Regions from separate parts of the Novosphingobium sp. PP1Y genome, predicted to be linked through region 1. Evidence: riboswitches for the same ligand, from Rfam matches in the RefSeq annotation. Region 1 holds a riboswitch; each other region holds the start of a gene.
The links. A riboswitch is a leader RNA that binds a small molecule or an ion and turns the genes downstream of it on or off. The one in region 1 is predicted to bind cobalamin.
Positions count from the first base shown of each region.

Region 2: linked by a shared signal. The riboswitch ahead of PP1Y_RS19170 (DUF1636 domain-containing protein) and the one ahead of PP1Y_RS00935 (TonB-dependent siderophore receptor) in region 1 are both predicted to bind cobalamin.
Region 3: linked by a shared signal. The riboswitch ahead of cobW (cobalamin biosynthesis protein CobW) and the one ahead of PP1Y_RS00935 (TonB-dependent siderophore receptor) in region 1 are both predicted to bind cobalamin.

Region 1 is NC_015579.1:138,595-148,566, reverse strand. It holds gene PP1Y_RS00940 (PepSY domain-containing protein) at 156-1,637, opposite strand; gene PP1Y_RS00935 (TonB-dependent siderophore receptor) at 1,643-3,769, opposite strand; cobalamin riboswitch at 3,946-4,192, opposite strand; gene PP1Y_RS25075 (hypothetical protein) at 4,427-4,672, opposite strand; gene PP1Y_RS00920 (hypothetical protein) at 4,925-5,413, shown strand; gene PP1Y_RS00915 (carboxymuconolactone decarboxylase family protein) at 6,173-6,652, shown strand; gene PP1Y_RS00910 (FMN-dependent NADH-azoreductase) at 6,669-7,307, shown strand; gene PP1Y_RS00905 (sigma-70 family RNA polymerase sigma factor) at 7,321-8,172, shown strand; partial or broken gene PP1Y_RS00900 (carboxymuconolactone decarboxylase family protein) at 8,427-8,660, opposite strand; partial or broken gene PP1Y_RS25070 (transposase) at 8,715-8,897, shown strand; gene PP1Y_RS00895 (DUF1624 domain-containing protein) at 9,313-9,972, shown strand, end outside.
Region 2 is NC_015580.1:2,780,971-2,790,942, reverse strand. It holds gene PP1Y_RS19205 (type II secretion system F family protein) at 1-783, shown strand, start outside; gene PP1Y_RS19200 (tetratricopeptide repeat protein) at 785-1,630, shown strand; gene PP1Y_RS19195 (prepilin peptidase) at 1,653-2,123, shown strand; gene PP1Y_RS25855 (M23 family metallopeptidase) at 2,137-2,934, opposite strand; gene ggt (gamma-glutamyltransferase) at 3,044-4,828, opposite strand; gene cobO (cob(I)yrinic acid a,c-diamide adenosyltransferase) at 4,987-5,604, opposite strand; cobalamin riboswitch at 5,770-5,979, opposite strand; cobalamin riboswitch at 6,039-6,234, shown strand; gene PP1Y_RS19170 (DUF1636 domain-containing protein) at 6,412-6,819, shown strand; gene cobT (nicotinate-nucleotide--dimethylbenzimidazole phosphoribosyltransferase) at 6,816-7,832, shown strand; gene PP1Y_RS19160 (histidine phosphatase family protein) at 7,829-8,404, shown strand; gene cobS (adenosylcobinamide-GDP ribazoletransferase) at 8,404-9,108, shown strand; gene cobD (threonine-phosphate decarboxylase CobD) at 9,000-9,972, shown strand, end outside.
Region 3 is NC_015580.1:2,096,809-2,106,780, reverse strand. It holds gene PP1Y_RS16105 (bifunctional cobalt-precorrin-7 (C(5))-methyltransferase/cobalt-precorrin-6B (C(15))-methyltransferase) at 1-269, opposite strand, end outside; gene PP1Y_RS16100 (cobalt-precorrin-6A reductase) at 268-1,029, shown strand; gene cobJ (precorrin-3B C(17)-methyltransferase) at 993-1,787, opposite strand; gene cobI (precorrin-2 C(20)-methyltransferase) at 1,784-2,521, opposite strand; gene PP1Y_RS16085 (precorrin-8X methylmutase) at 2,518-3,147, opposite strand; gene PP1Y_RS16080 (precorrin-3B synthase) at 3,147-4,262, opposite strand; gene cobN (cobaltochelatase subunit CobN) at 4,259-7,537, opposite strand; gene cobW (cobalamin biosynthesis protein CobW) at 7,545-8,582, opposite strand; cobalamin riboswitch at 8,766-9,004, opposite strand; gene PP1Y_RS16065 (HoxN/HupN/NixA family nickel/cobalt transporter) at 9,080-9,972, opposite strand, start outside.

The DNA of each region.
Region 1 (9,972 bases):
GTGCTATAATAGCCCACGATGGCACTATGGGTTGTCACGGCGCTACCGCCAGTTGCACCGACCACGCAGGATTGGGCGCTTCCAGAGCGTCAGATATCGCAAGCTGAGTCTGCTAGGGCTACTATTTGCGATCTGACTTACGCACGCTTCGGCGTTTACCCATGTCTCGCGACATGACGACGATGGTATCGCACGAGCTTTCGCCATCCAATCACCACGCCCGAAATCGACATAACTACGCCAAGCGCTGAAAACAGCCACATCAGCGGATCACGCACAATGCGATTCGCGAGAAGAAGCGGCAAGTCGAAGCTATGCAACGCATTGAACAACCAGCGATAGTTGCGCCCATTTGCGTTCTGCAAAGCCAGCAGCGCGCCGCTGTGTGGTTCGATGGTAGCCCATGTCCGATCAGGATCGCCGAAGATGACGCGGATCACCGGCAGGGGCCGTTCCCGGCCGTGCGCATACCAGTATAGGTCCGGCTCAGTGAGGACCATGACCCGTCGAACGGGCAGGTCGGGCACGATCCGCCGAGCATTGGTTATTAGCTCTGCTTGTGTGAAGCGCAGCGCGTCACCGTTGGGGGTAGCGATTATTGGGCGCCCCTCGCGCGCCACGAGGCTGACGACCGGGCGCCCACCGACCCAGGCGAACCGCGCTTCGCGCGCCTGCGGTCCGCGCACGGCAAGCCCGGCGGCATCCAGTGCGGGAAAGTCCGCTCCATCGTGCGCCGCATAGAGGGCGGCACTGCCGACAGGACCGTTCCGCGCGAACCAGTCGAATGGATTGACCGAGAGCCAGCCACTGAACATCCAGGTCACTGCGCAGAGCCCTCCGATCAGCCCGCTCAGGTGATGCCACTTCATCCAGCCACGATAGGGCGTGATGGCGCGGCTCCGGTAGCGCCGCCGCAGACGCAGCCGCAGGATGCCGATCCACAGGCCGGTGACACCCACGACCACCGCCGGGCCGGAGGTCCATAGCACAACCTGTCGCCAGAAAGAGCCGTTGCGCCTGACCGCGGTGAGATAGAGCCAGTGCGGCACCGACCCCACCCAGTTCCATGCCCTCTCGCGCGCGTCGCTGTTCTGGACCGGCTCCGCCGTCGTGGAGGAAATGTAAACCTGCGTGCCGCGCCCGTCTGCCAGCGAGACCTTCCAGAGCGGCCGCGCCCAGTTGAACCCTTGTGCGACCGTCCACTGGTCGTCATGGCTGCGCTCGACGTCGCTGACCGGCGTCCCGCCTGCGAAGCGTCGCGCGACCGTGATCGCGGCAGCGGCATCGGGAGCGGAGAGCCGCCGGCCATCGACAGCCGAGATTGCAGTGCGCCGATTCTCGCCGCTAATGCGCCAGGCTGGCTCTCCCGCCGCCATGTCGAGGCGCAGCTCGGAGGGAAAGCCGCGCTCCCCTGCCCGGCGCAGCGCTTCGGTCGGACCGACCCTGACCCGGCTCCAGTCAATGGGGGCCATTCCTGCCAGTCGTTCCGCGTCGGTCAGCGACGGATAGGGCACGTACATCATGACCAGGCCCGACAGAAACCACAGCAGGAACAGCAGGCAGGCAGCGATGCCCAACCAGCGATGGAGCAAGTAAAGCCACCGCAGGCCAGCCTTCACCAGAGCCGGGCGCGTCATGGCGACTAAAGGCTCATGTCGAGGCGAACGTCAAAGCGCCGGGGCGCTGCGAGCAGCCATTGCGACGAATTGCTGCCGATCGAGTACACCTTATCGAAGGCATTGCTCACCCGACCGTCGATTGCCAGTTTGTCGCTGATTGTCCATCGCAGGCCGAGATCGACCACCTCGTAGCCGGGCACGCGCAGGGTATTCGCGTTGTCGGTCCAGCGCGGCGCGACGAAGCGGGCCGAGACGCGGGCCTGCAGGGGTTCGGCGACGCGCCAGTTGGCGGAGATGTTGGCGGTCTTCGTCGGTATCCCCGGCGGCGTGTTTCCGGCCCGGTCGATGACGACCCCATTCACGAATTCGCCGAAATCCTTGAACCGCGCCTTCAGGACGGTTCCGTTGGCCTCGATCCCGAAGGCATCGGTCAGCTGCAGCGCCAGCGTCGCTTCGACGCCCTGCGACGTGCGCTTGCCGACCTGCTGCGTGATCAGGCGGTTTTCCGGATCGGGAGTGAGCAGGCGCCGCTTCTCGATATCGAAAAGCGCGATCGAGGCCGAGCCACGTCCCTCGAGAAGACGCTGCTTTACGCCCACCTCGAACTGCCTCGCGGGTGAGAGCCCGAAGTCTTTCTGTACATTGGACGTGGTGACGAGCGTGCTGATCGGGTCGGTGCCCACCGTGAAGGAGCCATAGAGCGCGGTATCGACCGTCGGATTCAGCACTACGCCGAAACGGCCCGAGGTACTGTGGTAGTTGCGCCGAAAGCCGTTCACCGGAATCCGTGCGTCGATACGCTGCAGGTCGTACCAGTCCTGCCGGAAACCGCCCACCAGCGATACAGATTCGTTCAGCTTGAGCCGGTCTTCCATGAACACCGAGTGCTGCGTGGTCAAGGTGCGGAAGCCCAGGGTCGTGGGCACCGCGGTGATAAAGCCGCCGGGCTCAAAGTCGAATGGATCGACGATGGAACTGCCGCCGTAAGGCGAGTTGTTGAGATGGCGGAATTTGACGCGGTTAAGATCGAAGCCGACCAGCAGGGTGTTCTCAACGCCGCCGCCCAGCGGCGTGCGGACAGTAAGATCCCCGCGATCGCCGATCTGATCCTGTCGGTGCATGATGTTGAGATAGTCACCGCGCGTCACCAGCCCGGTGGCGGCGGAGAAACGATAGCTCTCGGCATTGAGCCAGTCACGGTTCGAACTGAGGTAGTAGACCGAGTTGCGCAGCGAAATCGCGTCCGACGCATGCCACTCGGCCGTCAGTCGCGTCCAGCTGTCACGGAAATGGTCTTTGCTGCCCGCGATGTTGAAATTGATGAAACGAAAGCGCTTGTCGAACTTGCCCTCGTTCAGCGGCGCGCCGAAATAGGGCAGCATATCGACGTCGCCATAGTCGGAGGCGAGCGTGAAGCTTAGCGTCGGGCTGGCATCCCAGCGCAGTGCACCGGAAATGGCGAGGTTGCGGTTGTCGCTATTGCGAGCGAGCCAGCCATCGGAACGAGTGGAACTGGCGGCCAGACGATAGGACAGGCCCCCGCCGATCGGGCCGGCCGCATCGCCGGCGATTTGTATCGCATTGTCCGAACCATAGGCCACGCGCGCACGCGCCACGGTGCGGTCGGTCACCGGCTTTTTCATGATGACATTGATCGCTCCCCCGATCGCGCCTTCGCCCGAAATGACCGAACTCGGCCCGCGCAGCACGTCGATGCGATCGACCGTCCAAGGATCTACCGGGAAGGTCAGCGTACCCGAGGCCACGAAGAGGCGCGTGCCGTCCACCAGCAGTTGCACCGAGCCCTGCCCGGAGAACCCGCGCGCCGCCATTGCCGTGTTACCGTTGCCCGGTGTGCCCTGAAAAGTCAGGCCGGTGGCACGGCTGACCGCCTCCTGGATGGACTGATCGCCCCTCGCCCGAATCGCGTCGCCGTCGAGCACTTCGACGCTGGCCGGTGTCTCAAACACCGTCAGGCCCAGTCGGCTGCCGCTGCTTCTGGTATCGAGGCTGGTCTCTGCCCGCAGCCCTGTCACCAGGATGGTGTTTGCGGAATCGGCCTCGTCGGCGAGCGCGGCCGAAGAAAGCATGGGGAAGGAAAATACGGCAATACCGCGCGCTGCGCACAGCACAAACTTGGAAGTCGTCATGTAAAAACTTAACCCTGTCCGGCGTCATCGACGTCTGGCGAGGGCGTCCGCGCGAACGGTCGACCCGCGCAACGGCACGACGCCCCGGGCGCCGCCGCTTGGGTCGATGCGGCCCTCGCCGCACATGCGTCGCTCAGACGGATTTCACCGTGCCTCGGCCATCCCCTGGACCAGGGCAAGAGCGACCGGACGCTGGCAGGTCTCCTGGCTTGCGGGTCATCGCGCGATGCACGGCCTTCCCAGGCCCCGCAGAAATTTGCGTCCGGCCCAGTGGCTGCGGCAGAGCCTGTTGGCCCGCCGCGAATGTGCATCGCACTCGCCGCTTACAGTTGCAGGGACAGCCTCGGATTCGAGGGGCAGGCCCCTCTCACCGCGTTCCCTTTTAAGCTCCCTTTCGGGGGCACCAACGCGATCATTGCCTCCCTGAATTTGAGAGGCAGGAGCGCTCTATTCGAGGCAATCAACCTTGGCAAGAGGAACTAAAGCCCTGTTCTCGCGCGGCAAAAAATGCAGGAATGGCAGTTCCCTACCCCTTGTCGGTCGATCAGGCGCCGAATTTCTCACGCCATCGACTGTCCGACCAGGCTTCGTATCTGTGTACCTAACCCGGGAACATTCGCTCGTCTGCAGGTTGACGCAGAAGCGGCCCGGGCAAAGTCAAAGCACGTGGAGCCGCTCTACGTTCCCGTTGGGCGGTACCATGTCGACCAGTCGGTCATGCTCGGCAAGGATGCGTTCGATTTCCTGGCGCTTGTCAAAGACGAGCTTGGCAACGCCGGCAGTCATCCCGCCTTCGTCACCGACGCGGCCGAGCACTGCAGCAAGGTCCTTGAGGGTAGCCTCTTCGAGACCGGCGTGGAGACCACCTTTTGAATCACGAAATGCAACGCACTGACTGGCCATATTCGCCTCCAGTAGCTGGATCACAGCAACGCTAGTGCGGGGCGGATTGTTGCCGGAATGGCGGTCCCCGCGTCCGCGAACATGCGCCGATCTTCGCCGCCCGACAATTGGAAAGGTGAGCTTCCGGCCGGCACAGGGCACATTTGCCACCGTCTTGGTGGCTTCTGACGTCGCGCACTTTGAAGCTCGATTCGCTTCAGCTCAGTTCGAACGCCATGCTATGAAGGCCGGGCTTCGATGACGGAGGTTCGCATGCGGATTCGCCTTGCTCTTGTTGCACTCTCGATCTTTGTCGCCTCGCCGGTCCTGGCCCAATCTACTCTCACTCCGAAAGATCGCGCTGCCGCGTTTCGTGCGGCCGGTTTCAAGTTCGCGGCCGGTAAGTGGTCAGCCTGCGGCGATCCGGGAACGCCCAGCTACTCGCCGGGGCAAATTGAGTCCGTCCGCGACCTTAATGGAGATGGCCGCCCCGAAGCCGTGATCACCGAGGGCGGCACTTATTGCTTCGGCATGACGGGCACCGGTTACACAATCGTGAGCAAACAGGCCGACGGTACCTGGAAGAACATAACCGGCGGCACCGGCATTCCGAATTTCCTGGCAACGAAGGGTGTCGGGGGCTGGCCTGATATCGAGATCGATGGTCCGGGTTTCTGCTTCCCGGTCGAGCGCTGGAACGGCAAGGCCTACGTGCTCAATCGGCATCAATACGATGGCAAGGCATGTCGACCGCAGATGTAGGTTTGCGGTTGATCGCCGGATAAAGAAGACCCGGCACAATGGCCGGGTCTTCCGGGGTCTGGTCGAGTCAGCCCGGGAACGGGGGCTCCGAAGAATGCCACCGGGAAGACTCGCATCAGCGTATGCAACAGGCTGAAGGACTTTGCTACTTGCGCAAGACCAACCAGACCGAGAATCCGATCAACGCGAACAGGCCGATCAGGAACAGCATTGCCATGACCTCGACGGTGCGCTCAAGCGCGCGCCGGGTCAACGCGGTTTAATGTCGGGAGAGTCGAGAATAGTGGGCGCCGGGGAGTGAAGCGGTCAGCGCTTAATTCAGCCATGGAAGTGGCCCACGATCCATTCATAACCCACATCGATCCTGTTCCACAGATCTTCGAGACCTACCCACCGCCGAGGCCAATCTAGACAAAGCCCAATATCGGTACGCCGAAGATGAAAATGACCAACATTTTGTCCGGCTTCCCATGTCGACTGGCAACTTCTGGGCTGTTTCGCGCTACAAATTGGGTGAGCGCGAAACATGCAAGATCATCAAACCCAGGAGAAGGCTGAGGGCCATGCCCTGAGCATAGACTGATGTCTGGATATGGCCGTTTGCTGTCGATTTCAGTGATGCAGGGCTTTGCCTCCCACCGCGGCGAATACAGCCCGGAACGTGACGATTAGCTCCGTCCGGCCAAAAAAATCGTGCCCGATGTCACATCCCGGGGTGCTGCGTCGTCAAGGCTTGCATCGTTATCTCAGGAGCAAGTCATGTCGCAGCGTCTGGACCACCTTAGGCAGCATCCCGAACTCACCGCCAAGCTCACGGAGCTCACTCTGGCGGTAAAGAAGGGGGCTGTAGAAAGAGACATTCTCTCCCTCGCCGAAATTCGCGCCTCGCAGCTCAATGGCTGCGCGTTCTGCGTAGACATGCACATCAAGGAAGCGACTCTTCATGGGGAGCGCCCGCTGCGGCTGCATCATGTCGCAATCTGGCGGGAATCGACGTTGTTCACCGATCGGGAACGCGCGGCGCTGGAGTGGACTGAAGCCGTGACGCGCCTTTCGCCGCAAGGCGTGCCGGACGCTGTCTATGCACAAGCGCGGGAGCACTTCTCGGAGCGGGAACTGGTCGACCTCACCTACATGATCATGGTCATCAACGCCTGGAACCGCGCCTCCATCGCCTTTCGCTCCGTTCCCGGATCGGCGGACAAGGCCTTCGGCCTCGACCGCGCCGGACTCGCCTGAAGGCAGGAGCAGACTAATGGCTTCCATTCTTTCCATCCTTGCCAGTCCTTACGGCGCTGCTTCGCGCGGCGCCAAACTGGCCGCGCGCGCGGCCGCCAACCTCAGGGCGGGCGATCCGTCATTGGCGATTGTGGAGCGCGATCTGTCCGCGCTTCCGCGTGCCGTGATTTCGCCGGCTTACTCCGATGCGGTGCTGGCGCGGCAGCCGGATGATCACTCAGCCTTCGAGCTATCCGAAGCGCTCATCCGTGAAGTGGAGGATGCGGCCTTCATCACCATCGCCGCCCCCATGCACAATTATACGGTTCCAGCCTGCCTCAAGCTATGGATCGATCTGGTCCTTCGCCATGGCCGCAGCTTCGCGACCGTAGGAGGCGTGAAGTCGGGGCTGCTGGGAAACAGGCCGGTGCTGGTGGTCGTGACTGCTGGCGGCCCGATCGCCGGCCGGCATGGAGGGCAACCCGACCATATGACCGGCTATCTCACCGACGTGCTTTCCACGCTAGGCATGACCGATGTGCGCTTCATCTATCTTGATGGCCTCGTGAACCCGGTTCAAGCTGGCCAGGCGCTGCTGGAGGGAGCCGAGGCAATGCTCCAGGATCAGGTGTTCGGAAGAAGCGAGGCGGAGAGGCAGCCATGCCATGCACGGTGAACGAGTGATGGTCATGCAGCCATCATCTGCCGCCTTGGAAGCATTCGGCCCGCTCCGCCCAAGGCTGATACGCGTAGCCTATCGCATGCTCGGCTCTGTCGCCGATGCGGAGGACGTTGTGCAGGAAGCCTTCATCCGCTGGCTGCGCATTGACCGTACTGCGATCCGGGAACCTGAAGCGTTCTTGCGCACGACAGTAACACGGCTGTGCCTCGATCACCTCAAGTCTGCCCGGCATCGCCGCGAGAGCTATATCGGACCCTGGCTGCCCGACCCGGTGCTGGACGAGGAGGGAGAGGAGGATGTCACCCTTCCGCTTATGCTGGCGCTCGAACGGTTGTCACCACTGGAGCGAGCCGCTTTCCTCCTGCACGATGTATTTGGCGCTGCGTTCGAGGATGTCGCTGCTACAATCGGCCGCGATGTCGCTGCCTGCCGCCAGCTCGCGGCGCGGGCCCGCGCGCATGTTCGGGAGGAGCGGCCCCGTTTTACACTGGAGAAACAGCGCGGCCTCGCCATCGCGCAGGCTTTCTTCGAAGCATCGCGTAGCGGCGACATGGCCGCGCTCGGATCGATGCTCGCCAGCGATGTTGCCATGCATTCGGATGGCGGCGGGAAACGCCCGGCCGCAGTGCGGCCGATCTTCGGCAGCCGCCCGGTTCTGCAGTTGCACAAGGCGCTGGCCGTGCTGTTTCGCAAGCAGGGATCGCAGCTGGTCGGCACACGGATGATCAACGGTCTTCCCGGCTTCATCACAAGGGAAGCCGACGGTGAGCTGCAGACCACGGCGCTGGAAATCCAGGGAGAAAGGATCGTCGCCATCTACGTCATGCGCAATCCGGACAAACTCAAACATCTGCACTGAACTGCCGGGCGGCTGCGCGGCCAGGTCGGCCGCCAATGTCTTGATTTGTCCGCGCCCGAGACCAGCCATTCCAATGGCGGCCTCCAAACGATTTGACCTACCCAGAAGGAACGCCCGCCCGATCGAAACCGGACGAGCGTAAGATAAAAAGCCGGGTTTCCTGAGGAGAAAAGCCCTTTTGTGTCGCACGGCGCAGATAGCATGCGGGTGAACCGGATACTGGACCGCAATGCCAAAAGAGCAGTGCTCACACCTCAGGGCCAGGCCGCAACCGGAAGGCGGAATGGTGCGCCCAGCCTGTTGAAAGCATTCATCGCTGCAATGGCGATCGTCAGGTCGACCAGGTCTTTCGGCTCGAAGGCTTCAGCTGCCGCGGCATAGGCCTCGTCGGAAGCATGTGTCTCGCTCACGCGCGTGACTTCCTCCGCCCATGCGAGCGCTGCGCGATACTGGTCGGGGAACAGATGCGGGACCTCGCTCAAATCCGGGCACTTGATGCCAAGGTTCGCTCGACTGCGCGCCGCAATGCCACTGTGCGGCACCTCATGACCGTGCCCGGGGTCGGCGTCGTCACTGCGCTCGGGTTTGTTGCCACTATCGACGATCCCGCTCGTTTCCGCCGATCATCAAGCGCTGGCGCCTATCTTAGGCTCACTCCCAGAATTTATGCTTCAGGCGAAACCATGAAAGCGGGCCGGATATCCCGGCGCGGCGACGACCCTGCGCCCGGCATACAGTGATGGCCTCATGACCCTGAACATCAACCAAGCACAAAGTGACTTGCTCTATGAGGCGCGATTTGACGACCCTTCTCCCCCCAAGCTCTCCGACTTGTACCCCGCCGCTGTCCGCCACGATCGGCTCTCCATAAAACTCGTGTCGACCGCAAGCCTCGCTGTCGCAGACGTCCGGCGAAGAAAGCGTAAGGGCCTAAGTTTGCGGATGCTTTCACACTGCGAACGGCAGTGTTTACCGCCATGCCGCGGCAATTCAGCGCATCCTTCCAGACAGCGGTGCAATGATACGCACCGCGATCCTTGCGCAAAATGCAGGCTCGAGTTCCCGGCTCGGTTCTGTTCATCGGCTCGAACACGGCTTTGTCACTCGCCGTTCGCACTACCGGAAGGAAGGAAACAGAAGATGTCTGCTGCGTCCGAAACATGGGCATCGGAAACCTTGCCACCGCCGCCGAAGGCAATGGCCCAAGCCGTGAGGACCTCGCGGATAACCTCAATCGACGCGCTGCGCGGGCTGGTCATGGTCTTCATGCTGCTCGACCATGTGCGCGAGACGTTCTGGCTATATGTGGCGATAACCGATCCCGTCGATGCCCGCACTGTGGCGCCCGCCCTCTTCTTCACGCGTCTGACTTCAACACTCTGCGCGCCGATCTTTGTCGCGCTCACGGGTCTTTCGGCCTATCTTTACGGACAGAAGCACTCCAAGGCCGAAGTCAGCAAGTTCCTGCTGTCGCGCGGCGTATTTCTTGTCCTTCTCGAATTCACGATCGTCGGCTATGCTTGGCCCACGCAATCACTCAGCTATCCGCCGCCGGTCATCTACCTGCAGGTGATCTGGGCCATCGGCCTGAGCATGATCGCCCTGGCTGCGCTGATATATCTGCCGCGCTGGGCGCAGTTTACCATCGGCCTTGGCATCGTGTGCCTCCACAATCTGCTGGGCGGGATCGTCGTGACACCCGGTTCCCCGTTCCACGAAATCTGGGGCGTGCTCTATGAACGCACGAATTTCCAAATCGGCTCCGATCTCGTCATCCGCACGTCCTATCCGCTTCTTCCG
Region 2 (9,972 bases), on a different replicon from region 1:
AGCGAAGATGCCTGGTCGCGGCTGGTGGCTCGGATCGAAAGGGCAGGGCTCAATCTCAGCGACACCAAGTCCGATGCGTTGACCGAGCAGATGCAGGCGGCCGGCTTCGAATCTCCCGCCGCGGGACGTGTCTATACTCTGGTGCGACTGGTCCTGGTGATCGTTCTGCCGACCGCGCTGATCGGTGCACTGCTGCTCTCTGGCAGTGACGTCAGCTACATGAAGCTCTATATCATCGGCACGTTCTGTGCCGTCATGGGCCTCTACGTTCCAAACATTTATGTGCGCGCACGTGCGGCCGCGCGTCGGCGGGACGTGCTGAACGGATTTCCCGATGCACTTGATTTGATGCTCGTTTGCGTCGAGGCCGGGTTGGGACTTGAGGCAGCGTTCGATCGTGTCGGGCGTGAGATGGTGACTTCGCACCCGCTGGTTTCGCGTTTGCTGGTGACCACGACTCTGCAACTGCGCGCCGGTGCCACGCGCGAGTCCGCGCTGCGCAACATGGCTTCCATGGCGCGGATCGACGAAATCGCGTCTTTCGCGACCTTGCTGATCCAGTCAGACAAGCTGGGGACGAGCATAGCGACCACGCTTCGCGTCTACGCCTCGGAAATGCGCGAGAAGCGCCGGATGCGCGCAGAAGAAAAGGCGCACCGCATTCCGGTCCTGATTTCCATTCCATTGGTGGCCTGCATGCTGCCGACGATGATCGGCACGCTGATGCTGCCTGCGGCCATCCGGGTCGTGCGAATTCTCCTTCCGACAATGACAGGGGGCTGACATGTTGAGCAAGACAGGAACGCGCATCGCTTGCGTCGTACTGATGGCGATGTCGCTGAGCGGTTGCGGGCGGGCGCTCGAATTCTTCGGACTTCGCCACGAAGCCAAGCCGGAAGTTCAGGTGCGCACCGCAGATGCCGACAGTGCTGCCGCGGCAGTGGCCGAGGGACGCGCGCATCTGGCCGCAGGCCGGACGGGCCAGGCTATCGAGCAGTTCCAGAAAGCGCTTGCAACTGGCGACCAGATCGGTCCCGCAGCCAACGGCATGGGCGTCGCCTATGTGCGGCTAGGCCAGTTCGAGCAGGCGCACCGCTTCTTTTCCGAAGCGCTTGCCGTCGAGCCGAAGAATGCGATGTACCAGGCCAACATGGCGCGCCTGATGCGCTCGACCCTGTTGGCCGAAAGGCACGAAGCGGACTTTGCCGCGCAAGTCGCTGCTCGCACGTTGACGGGGGCGCACGACATCCAGTCGCAGGAAGCGAGGCCTGAGGTCGCCGCAGCCGAAGAGCCTGCACGGCAGACGGCACCCTCGACAAGCGGGGCTACGCTCCAGCGCATTTCGCGCGGCGAAGTTATGATCCGCTCGGTCCAGCCCGAGAGCCAGGCGGGACGCGGTTCCTTGCCGGTCGTGGGCGTGCGCGGGGGCAAGCTCGACACGTTCAGGCCGGCGGTGCGCATCGAGTTCTCCGATGATGGCCGCAAGCAGGATAACGCTAAGGACAAGGCTGAGGGGGGCAAGGCGGACGCTTCTGGCGGGGCAACCGACGCAGATCCGCCGAAGACCGCCAGGGCCGATAGGGCCGGTTTCAAGCCGCTCGTGCGGATCGATTTTCCGACTTCGCGCTGACGCTCGCAGGGTAACCGATTAGATGAATGTCATTTTCTGGGCGGAACTGGTGGTGCTGGTTCCCGCCTGTTTCTATGCGAGCTGGTCCGACACAGTACAGCGGCGCATCCCGAACTGGCTTTGCCTGTTGACGGCTGCCACTGGCCTTGCCCTTGCCGCTTATGAAGCCGGATTGGGCGGCGTGGGTAGCCACGGCCTGCATCTGGCGGTTGCGCTGGTGGTAGGCATGGTCCTGTTCCGCTTCGGCATGATCGGTGGCGGGGATGCCAAGTTCTATGCCGGTTGCGCCGGCTGGTTCGCGTGGTCGCAGGCATCGCGCCTGCTTCTCTCGGTTTCGATCGCAGGGCTTGTCCTCTTCCTCGTCTGGTTCACCGTGCGCCGGATCATGCGCAAGCCGATCGGCGGGCGCGGCTCGGACGACAATTTCGACAAGCTGCCATATGGCATCGCCATAGCTGCAGGCGCGCTCATCACCGCAGCTTCCGCATTCTGAGGCGGAGACGGGGTTACTTGTGCAAGCTGGAAGAAGGATCGATCGGACGCCCGTCCTTGCGCACTTCGTAGTGCAGGTGGGGTCCGGTAGACCGGCCGGTCGAGCCGACGAAACCGATGACGTCGCCCGGTTTGATCGCTTGGCCCGGGCTGACGTTCAGGCGGGAGAGGTGGCCATAGAGCGTCTCCACCCCTTTGCCATGGTTGATGCGAACCGCTAGACCGTAGCCGCCCTGCCATCCTGCCGACATGATGACACCCGCCGAAGTGGCATGGACCGGTTCACCCATGGCCGCAGCAAGGTCGACGCCGGTATGCATGCGCACCTGGTTGAGCAGGGGATGCATGCGCAGGCCGAAGCCGCTCGACAGCCTGCTTGAGCGCAGGGGCATTCCTTCGGGCGCACCGCCCGATCCAGTGCCCGGTGGCGGCGTCAGCAGGCGTACCGTGTCCCGGAATCGTCCGCTGGAGGACATGATGACCGATCGGCTCTGATCGAGCGAAGCGGAAGACGAAAGATAGCGAACCGGTTCCTGCCCGCTGAGATCGACGGCGCGGCCGACGGTGATGCGTGCAGGCGGAGCTTGCGCAGCGGCGAACGGGGCAGGGTGGGGCGAAGTGACGCAGGCGGCGCGGTCGCTGACGATGGCTCCGGCGGTCAGGCAACTTCCCGCGGTCCCGGTGTCGACCACGGCCATGCGATTGACGCCGTCCTCACCGGCCATTGCCGGTGCGGCTTGGGCCATGACCAGAGCGACCGCGCCGAGCATCGCTGGGCGGATCGTCTTCTTGCTCTGGCATTCAAGGATCATGGCACTTCCCCCGTAGCCGTAAACTAAAGGAAAAGTGCCGGACTGTTAATTCAAATTGACGCTGCGTCTCGAACTGGAACGCGGGGATTTGGAGGTATGAAGACTTGCCTCAAAAGCCCCGCGCCATGCCCTCGCGCCTTGGATCGGCTCCGCCTTCATAGCCGCCGTTCTGGACTACGATCGCCTGAATTCCCGACTCCTCGCTGCGAGAGGTCGAGAGCGGCATGCCGCGTGCAGCAAGGCCGGTCATGATCGGTTCGGGGAACGGATCGGCGCGGAAGGTATCGCCCTTGGCGACAAGGTTGGGCAGCGCCACTGCGTCCTGCGGAGACATGTGCCAGTCCAGCATCGCTACCAGCGCCTTGAGATTATAGGCCTGGATCGAAGTCCCGCCGGGCGATCCGGCAGCGGCATGAAAGCGGCCGTCCTTCGTCAGGACGATGGCCGGTGCCATGCTCGAGCGCGGTCGCTTGCCGGGGGCGGGGGCATTCGCTGCTGGCGCTCCGTCTTTATCGGTGGGCGAGAACGAGAAATCGGTAAGCTGGTTGTTGAGGAAGAACCCGTCGACCATTCGTCCGGAACCGAAGATGCTCTCCACCGTGGTCGTCATCGAGACGACATTGCCCTCGCCATCGACGACGATGAAGTGGCTTGTCCCGCCAGGCTCGGCCGTAGCGTCGGGGCCGACAGCAGATGCGCCCTTCGGATGGCCGAAGCTGACCGGGCCTGCGCGTTCCCCGATCAGTTCGGCGCGCGCTGCCAGGTAGTCCGGATCGAGCAGGCCCTTGATCGGAACTTCGACGAAGGCCGGATCGCCGACGTAGCGGTCGCGGTCGGCATAGGCCAGCCGGCTTGCCTGCGCGAACTCGAACCAGGCCTTTTCATCCTTGGCATTGCGCTTGCCGATATCGGTATGGTCGAGAATGCCCAGCGCCATGAGCAGTCCCGGGCCGCCGGACGGTGCCTGCGGCGTGCAGACCATGTAGACGCGGTAGGGTTCGCAAAGCGCCGGGCCGGAGCGCGGGCGATAGGCGGCGAGGTCGGCCAGCGTCATCGTGCTCGGGCGCGGTCCCTCGCTCACGCGCCTGACGATGTCAGCGGCAACAGGGCCGGTCAGCAGGCCGGAGGCTCCGAATCTGGCGATCCGCTGCAAGGTGCGGGCGTAGGCCGGATTGCGCAAGCGGTCCCCCGCGGCATAGCGGGTGCCGTCCGGCTTGGAGAAATACGCGACGGCATCGGGCGCGGAGGATTGCGGTGCGCGCTCCATCCGGATCATGCCGGCAAGGCGGGGGCTGACGATGAAGCCGTCTTCGGCAAGATTGCGGGCCGGCTTCAGCAGGTCCGCCCAGGCGAGCTTGCCGTGATCGTGATGGGCCATGTCGAGCATGGCCACGGCCCCGGGCACGCCGGTTGAAATGCCGCCAAGAACCGCATCGAAGAAAGGCAGTCGGTTGCCCTCATCGTCGAGGAATAGGCGGTCGGTCGCGCCGGCAGGCGCGGTTTCGCGCCCGTCGTAGTATGTCGCCTTGCGGCTCTTCGCGTCGTAGTAGACCATGAAGGCGCCGCCGCCGATCCCCGAACTCTGCGGTTCGACAAGGCCGAGGACCGCCTGGATCGCCACTGCGGCGTCGACCGCCGAGCCGCCCTTGCGCAGCACGTCCACCCCTGCCTTCACAGCGAGGGGATTGGCCGCCGCGACCATTGCATGCTTTGCAAACCCGGCCTGTTCCCGCTCCGGTACTTCGGCCCGTGCGGTCTGCTCGACGGTTGCTGCAGGGGGCGGACTGGCCTGGGAAACGCTGGCCTGGGAAACGCTGGCCTGGGAAACGCTGGCCTGGGAAATGGTCGTCAGTGTCAGTGCGGCAAGGCCGACGGACAGGAAAAGGCGGCGCAATAGGGTTCTCCGCGGGGTAGCTTCAATCGATCTTGTCGCGGCGATGGCCCCTTCAGTCAGGGACTCGCGCGATCGCCGGGACGGAACCTAACAGTTCCGTCCGGCAGGTATAGGGCCTTGCGGCGAGGACATTTCTGCTTGCAGTGCGCTGCCGTTGGCTAGAGGTCGATCCCCGGCTGCGCCTTGATGCCATTGCGGAAAGCGTGCTTCTCGTCACCGATCCTGCTCACCGTGTCGGCCAGTTCGATGAATTCGGCATGGGCCGCGCGCCCGGTGATTACCACGTGCTGCATCTCCGGCCGGTTCCTGATCGCAGGAAGGACTTCTTCCAGCGTGAGGTAGCCGTAATTGATGAGGTACGTCAGTTCATCGAGCACGACGAGCGAGATCTCAGGATCGGCCAGCGCGGCCTTTGCCTTGGTCCACCCGGCCTGCGCAGCGGCAATGTCGCGCTGGCGGTTCTGGGTTTCCCAGGTGAAGCCCTCGCCGCAGTTCTCCCAGGTGACGCCCGGCTGCACGGAAAGGAAAGCGCGTTCGCCCACGTCGACCTTGCTCTTGATGAACTGGAATACCGCCGCCGTGCGCCCGTAGCCCAGCGTGCGAGCCACCATGCCGAAGGCGCTGGAGGACTTGCCCTTGCCGTTTCCTGTAAGAACGAGCACCAGCCCCTTGTCGATCCTGGCTGCAGCAATGCGCGCATCGACTACGGACTTGAGCTTGCGGGTCCGTTCCTTGTGGCGGCGGTCTTCTTCGGCGAGATTTTCGGTATCGGTCATAGCGGTTTGGCCTCTCTCGGGGGTGGCATGCGGCGGGGCGAAGGAGAGTCCGGCAAGTTTGGCATTCACTCGGGTTTCCTCTTCGACGCACGCACGATTGTCGTTTGCCAAGGGATTGCCCGCAGGATGCGAGGCCCTCGTCCGCCCGGTTCATCCCGCCCGCGCGAAGGAACGACGGTAGCGGGCCGGTTTCCTGACTTTCCGGATCGCCGCGCCTTTCGCCGCCTTCTCGAACAGGGTGTGCCCGTTCAATGGCATAGTGGCGATGCGCTCACCGGTCACAGTTGCGGGAGCAGTGCCGCAGATGCAGCGAAGACGTCGCTGCCCGGACTTCCCGATTAAGCCCTTGCGGGCACCCGTTACGGCCCCGCGGATAGGCCAGGGCAAGTCTGCCTGCAAGCATATTGCGCTTGCGAAGGGCACGACTGCGCGATACTTGCCGGGCTGCGACAGGTTCCCCGCAAGGGGATCAAAAGGGAATTCGGGTGCAAGTCCCGGGCTGCCCCTGCAACTGTAAGCGGCGAGCCATCCGGCCATTTCGCCATTGGGACCCAAAGCCGGTCCTGAGAAGGCGGCCGGAGCGGCGCTGACCCGTGAGCCAGGAGACCTGCCTGCCGCAGTCGTTCTTCATCCGGGCAGGGCGCACCGGGTGTTCGAGGGCCCCGTTATGGCGGGGTCACCCCTCGCGCAACGACAGTCATCGTCTCGCCGGTTGGGATTCCGGTGGGGCTGGAGCCGTTTGCAAGGAGGGAGCGCCGCCATGCTCTTGATGTCATTTTGTCGTCCGCGCTCGGGAGCGTTACGCTGATGCTGCGTGCAGTCGACGCAAACGCCTCGGTTGTGGTCTGCTCGACCTGTCGCCATTCCGAAACCGAACGTGAGGACGAACACGGCGAGCGCGGCGGTGCGCGGTTGGCCTCCGTGATGCGCGAGGTGCAGGCAGGCGATCCAGCGCTGGCCGCCGTTAGCGTTCAGGAAATGCCGTGCCTGTTCGCCTGCAAGCGTTTCTGCACCGTGCATATCCGGGCGCCCGGCAAGATGGGATATGTCTTGGGAGACTTCGCCCCTGACCGTGAGGCCGCGCACGCGATTCTCAGCTATGCTGCGCAACATGCCGAAAGCGAAGAGGGCGTCGTCCCCTATCGCAACTGGCCGCAGGGCGTGAAGGGGCACTTCATCACCCGCACCCCGCCAGAAGGCTTCTTGTGCACATGATCCGGTTCGAAAGCCGCGAAGCCTTTGCCGCAGCGCTCCTGGATCTGCCCGAGGCCAACAAGGTCGCGCAGGCCGCCGCACAGTTGCGCCAGGACGCCTTGACCAAGCCGCTGGGCTCGCTCGGTCGACTGGAAGACATCGCGATTTTCATGGCCTCGTGGCAGGGGAGGGAACGACCGGTGCTGGAGCGCATCCGTGCGGCGATCTTCGCCGGCAACCACGGTGTCGCCGCAAGGGCGGTCAGTGCCTATCCGCCCGAAGTGACCGCGCAGATGGTCGCCAACTTCGCGGCGGGCGGGGCGGCTATCAATGCCCTGGCCGGCGCTTGCGGTGCAGAACTGGTCATCGTGCCGATCGAGCTGGACCGTCCGACGGCGGACTTCGTCGAACAGCCTGCCATGAGCGAGGAAGATTGCCTGGCCGCGCTCAATACGGGGGCTGCGGTCGTCGAAGAGGGGTTGGACCTGCTTTTCGTGGGCGAAATGGGGATAGGAAACACCACACCCGCAGCCGCTCTGTGTGCGCAGGCCTGCAATGGCAAAGCTGCCGAGTGGGTCGGTGCCGGAACGGGTCTCGACAGGGACGGTATCGCCTACAAACAGTCCGTCGTCGCACAGGCCCTGTCCTTTCACGGTGCCCGCTGCACCGATGCTTTCGAAACCTTGCGCCGATTGGGAGGGCGCGAGATTGCTGCAATGGCCGGGGCCATTCTTGCTGCCCGGATCAAGCGCATTCCGGTGCTGCTCGACGGGTTCATCGTCTGCGCCTCCATAGCGCCGCTGGTGGTCGATCAGCCGCGTTTCGCAGCGCACTGCCTTGCCGCTCACTGCTCCATGGAAGCAGCCCATGCCAGGTTGCTGGACTGGCTTGGCCTTGCCCCCCTGCTGCAACTGGGGATGCGGCTGGGCGAGGGCACCGGTGCAGCGGTGGCGGCGCAGCTTGTGCGCTCGGCAATTGCTGCGCACAACGGCATGGCGACATTCGCCGAAGCCAGGGTCGCAGGCGTTGTATGACGAGCTTCATGCTGCACCTCATGCGGCACGGAGCTCCGCAGCGACCCGGCCTGATGCTCGGCCACCTCGACGAGCCGCCGCTGGCTTGCGGCATTACCGCCTGCCTTGAACGTGCTCGCGCTGTTGCCTGCAAGCAGGTTCGCTGTTCGGACCTTGCCCGCTCATGGCTTCCGGCTCGGGAGATATCGGCGCAGCGCGGTCTCGCAGCACAAATCGACCCGCGCTGGCGTGAACTTGATTTCGGTGCGTGGGACGGACAGCCTCCGCAGCAAGTGCACGGTGACGCGCTTGCCCGGTTCTGGGACGATCCGGATGCCTATCCTCCGCCGCAAGGCGAGACATGGTCGGCTCTCGTCTCTCGCGTGGGAGAAGCACTGGCGGATATCCGCGATAATTGCCTCGTGGTGGCCCATGGCGGCTCGATCCGTGCTGCGGTCTCCTGCCTCACCGGGCTCGATCATCGCGGCGTCTGGGCATTCGACCTGCCATACGGCGCGTTGCTCAGCCTGCGGGTATGGCCGGGAAGCAAGAGTGCTGGGCAGATCATATCGCTTGAGACGACCGCGCCATGATCCGCCGCTTCGTTCTCGCCATGCAGTTCACCACGCGCGTGCCCCTGCCGAACGTGAAGGCCGACGAGGCGGACTTCGCCGCGCTGCTGCGCTATTTCCCGCTCGTGGGGCTGGTTGTCGGCGCGGTCGTGGCAGGCGCCTGGTGGCTGGGGTCGCTGCAAGGCGCCTGGCTGGCGGCACTGCTTGCACTGGTGGCCTGGGTGGCGGTGACGGGCGCATTGCATCTCGACGGACTGGCCGACGTGGCCGATGCGGCCGGTGCCGCGCATGGCAATCCAGCGCGGCTTTCCGAAGTGCTGGCCGATCCGCGTGTCGGCAGCTTCGGCGTCGTCGTCGTCGTGCTGCAATTGCTCGCCAAGTTCGCATTGCTGCAACATATTAGCCTCGCTGAATTGCCGCTGCTCTGCATCCTGCCGGGACTTGCGCGCATCGCCCCCCTGTTCTGGGCAAGGATGCTGCCGCCCCTGCACGAAGGACTGGGCAGCCGTCTCGGCGCCGGGGTGCGGGTTTCGGATCTTGCGCTCTGGACCATTCCCGCACTGTCTGTCTTTTTGTGGGAGCCTGCCTTCGCGGTGATTGTCCTGGCGATACCGATATGGTCCATCTGGCTCCGCCGCAGGCTCGGCGGAATATCGGGCGACGGTCATGGCGCAGGGATAGAACTGTGCGAAGCAATCCTTCTAGCAGCGCTGGTCCTGACGTGAGCGCCGTGCAGGCCGTGCGGCATGGCGGGCGCCTTAACGAGGCCTGCCGTCGCTACGGCGGACGTCCGAAGGACTGGCTGGATCTTTCCACGGGGATCAATCCTGAGGCATGGCCCGCAGCATCCGTCCCGGCGACCGACTGGACCAGATTGCCCGAACCCGACGCGCTCAATGAACTCGAGGCTCGGGCCGCGGCGCACTTCAGGGTCGATTCCGGTCATTGCTGCGCGATCGGCGGAAGCGAGCTGGCGATCCGCCTGGTCGCCCGCCTGCTCGGTCTGCAGGGGCGTGCGCTGCAACCGGCTTACGCAAGCCATGAAGAGGCCTTTTACGGTCCGGCCGCCGACTTTGGGAAAGTCCCGGTTGAACCGGTCGCCCTGATCTTCGCCAACCCGAACAATCCCGATGGTCGCCTGCGGCAGGGTCACGACATACTCGCGTGGTCCGATCGGCTGACCGCTGAAGGGAGCTGGCTCGTGGTTGACGAGGCCTATGCCGACTGCGAACCGAGCGAGAGCGTCGCGCCGCACGTGCACGATGGCCGGCAGCTGATCGTCCTGCGCTCCTTCGGCAAGTTCTTCGGTCTTGCCGGACTGCGGCTTGGTTTCTTGCTCGGACCGAGTGACCTGATAGCCGCCATGCGCGAAGCTATCGGGGACTGGCCGGTCCATGCTGCCGCGCTCGCCATAGGTACGGCAGCTTACGGGGATGCAGCGTGGATCGCGGGTACGCGCCTTGCCCTCTTCGAAAGGGCGCGAGCGCTCGATGCGGTCCTGACAGGACATGGCCTGAAGCCAAAGGGAGCCTGTCCGCTGTTCCGGCTCGTCGAGACGCGCAGCGCGGAACCCCTCTTCCGGCACCTGG
Region 3 (9,972 bases), on a different replicon from region 1:
CAGAACGGATCGCCCGAAGCGAGCATGACCACGCGCTTCCCGCGATGGGCCAGCAACCCTTCGATGCCGAGCGCAAAGGGCACTGGCCATTCCTCGGCGCGGCAACTAAGCGCGGGCAGCAGCGAAAGGTGCCGGGGGGCGCCGATCACCAGTTCGGCCTGCGCAAGTGCATCGCGCGCGGCGGCCGAAAGCCCCTCCACCCCATCCTCGCCGATGCCGAGGATCGTCAGCCACCGACCGGGGCCAGTGAAGGAGGAAGTGTCAGCCATGCCGAAAGTTCTCCTGCTGGGCGGCACTACCGAGGCAAGCGCTCTGGCCCGCCTGCTCGCCGATGCCGGCGTGGACACGACGCTCAGCTACGCGGGACGGACTACCAGCCCCCGTAAGCAGCCGGTCCCGGTACGCGTCGGCGGATTCGGAGGTGCCGAGGGCCTTGCCGACTGGATGCGGGAAAACCGGGTGACCCACCTCATCGATGCGACGCACCCCTTCGCGGCAACCATGAGCGCCAATGCCGTCACCGCCGCGCAGCTTGCCGGAACGCCGCTCATCGCCCTCACCCGTCCGGCATGGGAACCGCAGGAAGGCGATCGCTGGCGTCACGTGGCGGACGTTGCCGCCGCTGTGTCCTCGCTTGCCGGGCCTGCCCGCAGGGTCATGCTGGCGCTGGGCCGCATGCATGTCGGCGCGTTCGCCGCGCAGCCGCAGCATCACTACCTGCTGCGCTTCGTCGATGCGCCCGAGGGCCCGCCGCCATTGCCGCGCCGCAGCCTCGTCGTCGATCGCGGGCCCTTCACTGTCGACGACGACATCGGGCTGATGCGCGAGCACGCCATCGAACTCGTCGTGTGCAAGAATGCCGGAGGAACCGGCGCGCAGGCCAAGCTCGTGGCGGCGCGCGAACTGGGCCTGCCGGTGGTGATGATCGACCGCCCCGCCATTCCCGCACGGCGCGAGGTCCACGATCCGCTTGAGGTCCTGCACTGGCTGGATCACGCGGCAGCTTCCACGGCTGAACGCGGCGTATAGAGAATCGGCCCGCCCTCGCGCGCGATGATGCGGGTGCGGCTCGACCCCACGATTACTACGGTGCGCATGTCGGCCATCTCCGGCCGCGCTTCACGCAAGCTCACGATGCGCAATTCCTCGTCGGGCGTGGTGACGGCGCGGGCGAAGAGGATCGGCCGCTCGGGCCCGCAAGCCTCGCGCAGAACCTCCAGGGCCCGTGCGAAACCTGCAGGTCGCGACGCGGAGCGCGGGTTGTAGAACGCCATCGCGAAGTCCGCTTCGGCGGCGAGGCGCAGGCGCTTCTCGATCAGGTCCCAGGGCTTGAGATTGTCCGAAAGGTTGATCGCGCAGAAATCGTGCCCCAAGGGCGCTCCGGCGCGGGCGCTTGCTGCAAGCATCGCGGTAATCCCGGGCAGCACGCGGATATCGATATCGAGCCACGCAGAAGGCCCCGCCTCCAGCGCTTCGAACAGGGCCGAGGCCATTGCGAAGACGCCCGGATCGCCCGAAGACACCACGACGACGCGACGCCCCTGCGCGGCAAGGTCGAGCGCATGGCGCGCGCGGTCCAGTTCCACCCGGTTGTCCGAAGGATGCAGCCGCAGCCCCTCGCGCGGCGCAATCCGCGCAACGTAGGGAATATAGCCGATCACATCGGTTGCCTCGGACAGCGCCTGCGTGACCTCGCCGGTCACCAGCGCCTCGTCGCCCGGCCCCAGCCCGGCGACGCAGACCCGGCCCCGATCCTGCGCCCCGTTCAATACCGGCGCCCCGCTCACGGGCGGCGTCCCTGACCGTGGATCAGCAGGATCGAGAAATAGGGCGTCACGTTCTCCGCCTCGGCAAGGCGGGTCACGCGCTGGTCCGGCATCGCCGCATGCTCGACCAGCCACGCATCCTGCTCGCGCCCGGCCGCGGCGACGGCACGGCGCAGCTTGGCCAGGTTGCGCCCGATCTTCATCACCACCAGCGCATCGGTATCGCGGATGCGCCTCTCCAGATCGGCCTCGGGCAATGTCGCGGTCAAGACGGTCAGGACGTCATCGCCCCATGTGATCGGCACATCGGTCGCATTCCACGCCCCCGACATGCCGGTGATCCCTGGCACGACCTCAACCGGAACATGCCCGGTCAGCCGCGAATGCAGGTGCATGAACGAGCCGTAGAAGAAGGGATCGCCCTCGCACAGGACGACGATGTCCTCACCTTCGCGGGCGAGCGCCAGAAGCCGTTCGGTACTCTGCGCGTAGAACTCGGCAAGACAGGCCTTGTAGCGCGGATCGTCGAAGGGGATCTCGGTGGTGACCGGGTACTCCAGCGGAATCTCGATCACGTCGGGACGGAGCAGTTCATCGGCAATGCGGCGCGCCTGTCCCGGTCGGCCGGCCTTGCGGAAGTAGGCGACATGGCGGGCGGAGCGCACCAGCCGGTCGGCCCGCACGCTGAGCAGATCCACCGCGCCGGGACCGAGGCCGACCCCATGGACGGTGCCGCAGGTCACGCCCCCAGTCATTCGGCGCGGCTCGCAAGCGCGTTGACGGCAGCCACGGTGATCGCACTGCCGCCCAGTCGGCCCTCGACAATGCAGCACGGCACCGGCGGCGCAGCCCAGAGCGCCGCTTTCGATTCCACCGCACCGACGAAACCGACCGGGCAGCCGACGATCGCCGCCGGGCGCGGGCACGCCGGGTCCTCAAGCATGTTGAGCAGATGGAACAGCGCCGTGGGTGCATTGCCGATGGCGACCAGCGCCCCCGCAAGATGCGGCCGCCACAATTCCAGCGCCGCGGCGGAGCGCGTATTGCCCATCGCCTTCGCCAGTTCGGGTACTTCGGGTGCGCGCAGCGTGCACAGCACCGGATTGTCCGCAGGCAGGCGGGCCCGGGTAATGCCTTCGGAGACCATGTGCGCATCGCACAGGATCGGTGCACCGCCTGCCAGCGCCTCTCGCGCGGCTTGCGCAAAGCCCGGCGAAAAGCGGACGTGCCGGGCAAGCTCCACCATGCCCGCGGCATGGATCATGCGTACCGCAACGGGTTCTTCTTCGGGCGAAAAGGCCGTCAGCTCGGCCTCGGCCCGGATCGTGGCGAAGGACTGGCGGTAGATCGCTGCGCCATCGGTTTCATAGTCATGCGGCATCAGCCTGCTCCGAAAAGAGCCAGGACCTCGTCCCGGCCAAGAGCGAGGCGCTCGCGCCCCTCGCCCGAAAGATCGTATCGCCCCTCGCGGCCGATCAGCGTCACATCGGCCCGCCCGGTCGCCGCACAGCGCTTCGCGCAGCCAGAGACATGCAAGCGTCCGGTGACCTGCGGAGCGATGCGGCGCGCCAGCGCGCGGGTCTCGACGCTTGCCTGCGGACACGACGGCGCACCCGGGCAGGCATCGACGCGCAGGAGCGGATCGGCCGGATCGTCCACCAGCCCCTCCACGGGCGCAAAGGCAGCGCCTTCGACGATGAGCAGCCGCCAGGGAGTGGTGCGCAGCGCCGTTGCCGCCGGGTCCGAGATCAGGCGGGCCAGCGCCAGTGCCGAGATCTGTCCGAAAGGCACGCCCCATGCCGCACCTGTGGATGTCGGGCCGGGCTGCAAGGGGCAAGACCCCCGCGCAGGCAGCAGCGAGCCTTGCGCCCACTCGGGAAGTTCAGCTGTAAACCGGCTCATGCGACCGGCCTCAGGCCCGCCGTTTTCAGCGAACCAGCGCGCCATGGCGATCAGGCGGTCGACTTCCGCGCCAGCGGTCACTTCCGCGCCCGCGGTCCGGCCCTGCGCGCGCAGGATCAGGCTGCCGCCGGCCGCACGCTCGATCCGGAAATCACCCGCCTCCCCCGGCAGGACAGGGACCGCCCCGGCGTCGATCACGAAGCCGACCTTGCCCGGCAACTCCGGCAACTCACCGAGCCTTGCGATGAGTTCAGCGGCAATCCGCGCAGTATCGTCGGCTTCCTGCCAGATGGGCGCGACAAGGAGATTGCGCTTCTTCTCGTGGACGGGATCGGCCTCGACCAGTTCCAGTTCGACGAGCCGTACAATAAGCGCAGGCCACTCAGCCTCGCTCACCCCGCGCAGCTGGAAGTTGCCGCGGCGGGTCAGGTCGATCAGGCCATTGCCGAAGGTCAGCGCGGCATCGCACAGGCCCAGCACCTGCTTGCGGTTCAATCGCCCGAGGCGCGGGCGCACCCGCACCAGCAGGCCGTCTCCCGCCGCCATCGGATGCCATGCATCGGGACACCAGCCCCTGATCGCGAAGCCGCTCATTGCCCGCCTCCCAGGCTGGCAAGGATCGAGTTGCGCCGCGTCCGCCACAGGCCAGCGGCATGAAGCGCGCCGAAGCGGGCTTCCATGGCTGCGAGCGCTTCGGGATTTTCGCGCGCCATGAACGCCCGCACTTCCGGCTCGCCGAGCGTCGCGTCGTGATAGAGATCGAACAGCTGCGGCGGCACCGAAGCGGCGAGATGCGCGAAGGCGCCAAGGTGATCGAGCGTCGCGGCCAGTTCGGCAGCCCCGCGAAAGCCGTGGCGCATCATCCCGGCAACCCAGCGCGGATTGGCCGCCCTTGCCCGCACGACACGCGCAATCTCCTCGCTCAAGGTCCGGGCATGCGGCCGGGCGGGATCGCGAATGTCGAGGTGGTAGAGCGCCGCCTTGCCGCCGGTAACCGATTGCGCTGCGGCAAATCCCGCCTCGTGCGCGGCATAGTCGGCCGCAAGCAGCAGGTCGGTCTCGGGCAGGTCCTGCAGGTGCACGAAAGCGTCAGCCCCGGCGACGCGCTCACGCAAACCCGCAGGATCGGGCGCCTCGTCCTGCCCGTCGAGCGCATGGTCGGACGCCGCAAGCCAGGCTTCACCGGCAGCCCGGCGCGCTTCGTCGGTATAAGTCTCGGCCGTATCGCGCAGACCGAGACCATAGCGCCCGGGACGCGGGCCATAGACGCGCGGGGCTGCGGCCCTGCCGGCGAAAGGATTCCACTCCGGCGTCTCGTCCCTCTCGCTCAGTGCGCGCACCGCCATCCCGAACAGGGAGGCAAGGACCGGAAACGCATCGCGGAACAGACCCGAGACGCGCAGCGTCACGTCAATGCGGGGCCGGTCGAGCATGGCCAGCGGCAGGATTTCCACTCCGGTCACGCGTTCGGACGCATTGTCCCACACCGGCTTTGCGCCAAGCAGGTGCAGGGCCATGGCGAACTCCTCGCCCGCCGTGCGCATCGTCGCCGAGCCCCACAGGTCGACCACCAGACCGCGCGGATAGTCGCCATGGTCCTGCAGGTGCCGGCGGACCAGTTCCTCGGCGAGGACCACGCCTTGCGCATGGGCCGTGCGCGAAGGCACCGCGCGCGGATCGACCGCGAAGAGGTTACGCCCGGTCGGCAGGACATCGGAGCGCCCGCGCCATGGCGAACCGGATGGCCCCGCCGCCACGCGCCGTCCGGCCAGTGCGGCCAGCAGTCCGCTGCGCTCCGCCTCGCCCTGCTCGCCGCGGCCGTAGACATGCAGGCCCTCGCCGAACTGGCTCTCCTTCACGTCGCACACGAAGCGGTCGATGCGGGTGATCGCCTCGACCAGCGAGGTCGCGCCGTCGAGGCCGAGTTCAGCCTCCAGCCCCAGCGCCTGCGCTTCCTCGCGGATGGCCGATTGCAGCCTGTCACGCCGCGCCGGATCGAGCCCGTCGGCGTTGGAAAACTCGTCCAGCAGCGCTTCGAGGCGCGTCAGTCCTGCGCCTTGCTGCGCGGGAGCCAGCGGCGGCGGTGCGTGTCCCAGCGTGACGGCTCCGATCCGGCGCTTGGCCTGCGCCGCCTCGCCGGGATCGTTGACGATGAATGGATAGATGACAGGCAGGGCGCCGGTCAGCGCCTCGGGCCAACAGGCATCGCCAAGCGCCACCGATTTACCCGGCAGCCACTCAAGCGTTCCGTGCGCGCCGAGATGGACGAGCGCATCGACCCGGCGCTCGTGCAGCCAGAGATAGAAGGCAACATAGCCATGACGCGGGCAACGCGAGACATCGTGGTAATCCTCGTCACGCTCGGCAGACCAGCCGCGCTCGGGCTGCAGGGCGACCAGGACATGGCCAAGCTCCACGACGCGAAAATGAAAGGCGCCGTCGGCAACGGCGGGGTCCCTTTCGGCGTCTCCCCAGGCCTCGGCCAGATCGGCCTGCAGCGCTGCAGGCAAGCGGGCCAGAGCGGCGCGATAGGCGCCGAGCGGCCAACTGGCGGTTGCTTCGCCAAGGCCCGCCACAAGGTCATGGCCGCATTCGACCGCGTAACCGGCCTGCGCCAGATCGGCGAGGATCGCATCGGCGGAGGCCAGTGCATCCAGCCCGACGGCGTGGGCCATCTGGTAGCCCTTGCCCGGATAGGTCGAGAGAACCATCGCAAGGCGCCGCTCTGCCGCGGGTTTCCGGCCCAGCGCGATCCACCCCGCGACGCGCGCGGCAATCGCTTCGATACGCGATGGCTCGGCGCGGTGGGCACTGCGCGAAAATTCAAGGGCATCGTCGCGCGCGGCGGCTTCCTTGAAGCTGGCCACGCCTGCAAAGATGCGGCCGTCGACTTCGGGAAGCACGACATGCATGGCGAGATCGGCCGGCGACAGACCGCGCGAGGCATCCTGCCAGGCTTGCCGCCCGCTCGTCGCCAGCGCGACCTGGAACACCGGGACACCGGCGCCGTCGAGCGGCGTCGCGCCTTCATCGTCACGCGCGGAAAAAGCGGTCGCATTGATCACCGCCGCGGGCTGCAGCGCCCGCACCCAGCGATCCACCCAGCCGCGAACTTCAGGGGCCTTCAGCGAGGGCACGTAAAGGCCCAGCACATCGAAACCGCGTGCGCGCAAGGCCGCGTGGAGTGCCTCGAAAGGATCGAGATCGGCGGAGCTGAGATAGGATCGATAGAACGTGAGAAGCACGCGCGGGCGGGATGCTGTCAGGGCAAAGGCCGCCGGACAGGCCGTGTCTTCACCTGGAAGCCAGGCCCCGGCAGTCGGCAGCGCCTGAATAGCCCGGACTTCGCAACCCGTCTTGCCGTCCGCCAGCAGGCCGCCCGCTTGCGCGAGCCGTGAAAGAGCTGCCCGCGCCGCAACCGCGCCGCCGATATCGCAAAGGCGGGTCAGTTCGCGCAGCGTGGAAACCGGAACGGTCGAGACGGCATCGAGCCTTTCGTCCTCGCGCCCGTCTGCGGGCAGCACGGCCAGCGCGATCCCGCGCGAACGCGCCAGCGCCTCCACCTGCTGCAGGCCGTAAGTCCAGTAGGGAAGCCCGCCGATGATCCGTACCAGGATCGCCTTCGCACATGCCAGCGTGCGCTCGACATAGGTGTCGACCGACAAGGGATGCGTCAGTGCCGCAAGATTGGCGAGGCGCAGCGAGGGCGGACTGTCCCCCGCATCGCGCGCGCTGCGCCACCCGGCAGCGAAAGCGCCGAGGTCGCTGTCCGAAAACGACAGCACCACGAGATCGGCCGGAGCCTGCCCCAGATCCTGCGGAACGGAGGCTTCCTCGATCCCGTGGGTCTCGCGGAAGATGACGTGCATCGCGGCCTCAGCCCTGCAGCACGGCCCTTATCGCAGCGGGATCGAGGTGATCGTGCTCGGCAATGGCGACCAGCGACGTGAGGCGCGCTTCACCGGGGCGCCAGGGGCGGTCGTAGTGGCTGCGTACCCGCGCGCCGACCGCCTGCACCAGCATGCGCATCGGCTTGCCGGCTACCGCGACATAGCCCTTCACCCGCAGCACCCGGTGATCGCTCGCCAGTGTTTCGATGCGTGCGGTGAGAGCAGCGGGATCGGCGATTTCGCCCAGTTCGATGACGGCGCTGTCGAAATCCTCGTGCTCGTGATCGTCCTCGCCATCGTGGTGCGAGGGACGCGCGGCAATGTCGTCCTCGGCAGCAGCGCCAAGGCCAAGGATCACACGCGGATCGACGACGCCCTCGCTCAGTTCGATGACCGGGACCGGGCGCGGGGCTTCGGCGGCGATGACTTCACGCGCGCGGGCAAGGCCCTCGGCGCCGGCAAGGTCGGCCTTGGTCAGCAGCACCATGTCGGCGCAGGCGAGCTGGTCCTCGAAGACTTCGGACAGCGGCGTCTCGTGATCGATTTCCGGGTCGGCCGCGCGCTGCGCCTCGAGTGCGGCGAGATCGGGTGCGAACCGGCCCTCGGCCACGGCCTCAGCGTCGGCAAGGGCAAGCACCCCGTCGACAGTGATGCGGCTGCGGATCGCGGGCCAGTCGAAAGCCTTGAGCAGCGGCTTGGGCAGCGCGAGACCCGAAGTTTCGATCAGGATGTGATCGGGCCGGGGTTCGAGCGCCAGCAGCTTCTCGACAGTGGGGATGAAGTCGTCGGCGACGGTGCAGCAGATGCAGCCATTGGCCAGTTCGACGACGTTCTCTGCCGGGCAGTCGGGGATGGCGCACGACTTCAGGATATCTCCATCGACGCCCAGCGTGCCGAATTCATTGACGACGACCGCCAGGCGGCGACCGCCGGCATTGCGGATGAGATGGCTGATGAGCGTGGTCTTACCCGCGCCCAGAAAACCGGTGATGATCGTTACAGGGACCTTGGACAGGTCAGGCATCGGCAATTCCCCACGCGCCATGGCGACAACGGCGGGGCTTGCCGGGAGCGAATCCGACCGACGCGCGGCGACGGGCGGGCGCGAAAAGGCACCCGTTACCGCGCGTTCGTGCAGCCCCAGCCGCACAGCTTCGTCGCTCAGACGGAAGAATTACCGTGCCGTGACCATCCCCTGGATCAAGGCAAGAGCGACCGGTGCGCCGGCAGGTCTCCTGGCTTGCGGGTCACTGCTTGATGCACGCCTTCCCGGATCGCCTTGCGGCTTCATCCAGTGGCCGGCCCTTCGCGTGAGGAAGGGAACCGTGTGCATCTCGCTATCCGCTCACAGTTGCAGGGACAGCCGCGGTTTTGGGAAGGAGAGACCTTCCCGCACCGCATTCCCGATTAAGCCCCTTTCGGGGCACCGGCGCGATCATTCGAAGCACAGAATCGATCCGTGCTTCGAAGCGAGGCCCTAGAACAGATCGACCGCCAAGCCAATCGCCTAAGGACCGCTTCTCATGCCGAGATGCGCACTTCGATATCGTCGAAGCGCTTCCAGCGGTAGATCGCGAAGCTGGCGAGCCAGCACAGCACGAAAAGGCCGATGATGCCGAACCCCAGGCTGTTGAAGTTCTCTCCCAGTTCGCCGGCAATATCGAACAGGCCGCCGGTGAGGCCCAGCTTATCGCCGATCAGGGCGACCGTTTCGATCCCGCCGATGACGATGGCGACAAGCGCCGAAATCAGGGTGATGGTGATGTTGTAGTAGAGCTTGCGGATCGGCTTGACGAAAGCCCACTCATAGGCGCCGAGCATGACGACGCCGTCGGCGGTATCGATCAGCGCCATGCCCACGGCGAAAAGCACCGGCAGGACGAGGATCGTGCCGATGGAGAGCCCGTCCGCCGCCTGCCCCGCCGAAAGGCCCAGGATGGCCACTTCGGTCGCGGTGTCGAAACCCAGCCCGAACAGGAAGCCCAGCGGAGCCATGTGCCAGCTGCGGGTGATGAGGCGGAACATCGGCCGGAAAAGGCGCGCCATCAGCCCGCGATTGCCCAGCAGCATGTCGAGGTCTTCCTCCACATAGGCGCCCCCGGCACGGACATGGGCGAAGGTCTTCCACACGTTGCGCAGGATGATCAGGTTCATGGCGGCAATCGAGAACAGGAAGATCGCCGAGATCGAGGTCGCGACGAGACCGCCGACCTGCTTGAGACTTTCGAACTGCGTCAGTGCGCTCGTCGTCAGGGCAATGGCTATGGCCGCGATGGTGACGATGCCGGAATGTCCGATGGCGAACCAGAAGCCGACTGCGATCGGGCGCTGACCGTCCTGCATCAGCTTGCGGGTCACGTTGTCGATGGCCGCGATATGGTCCGCGTCCACGGCATGGCGCAGCCCCAGGCCCC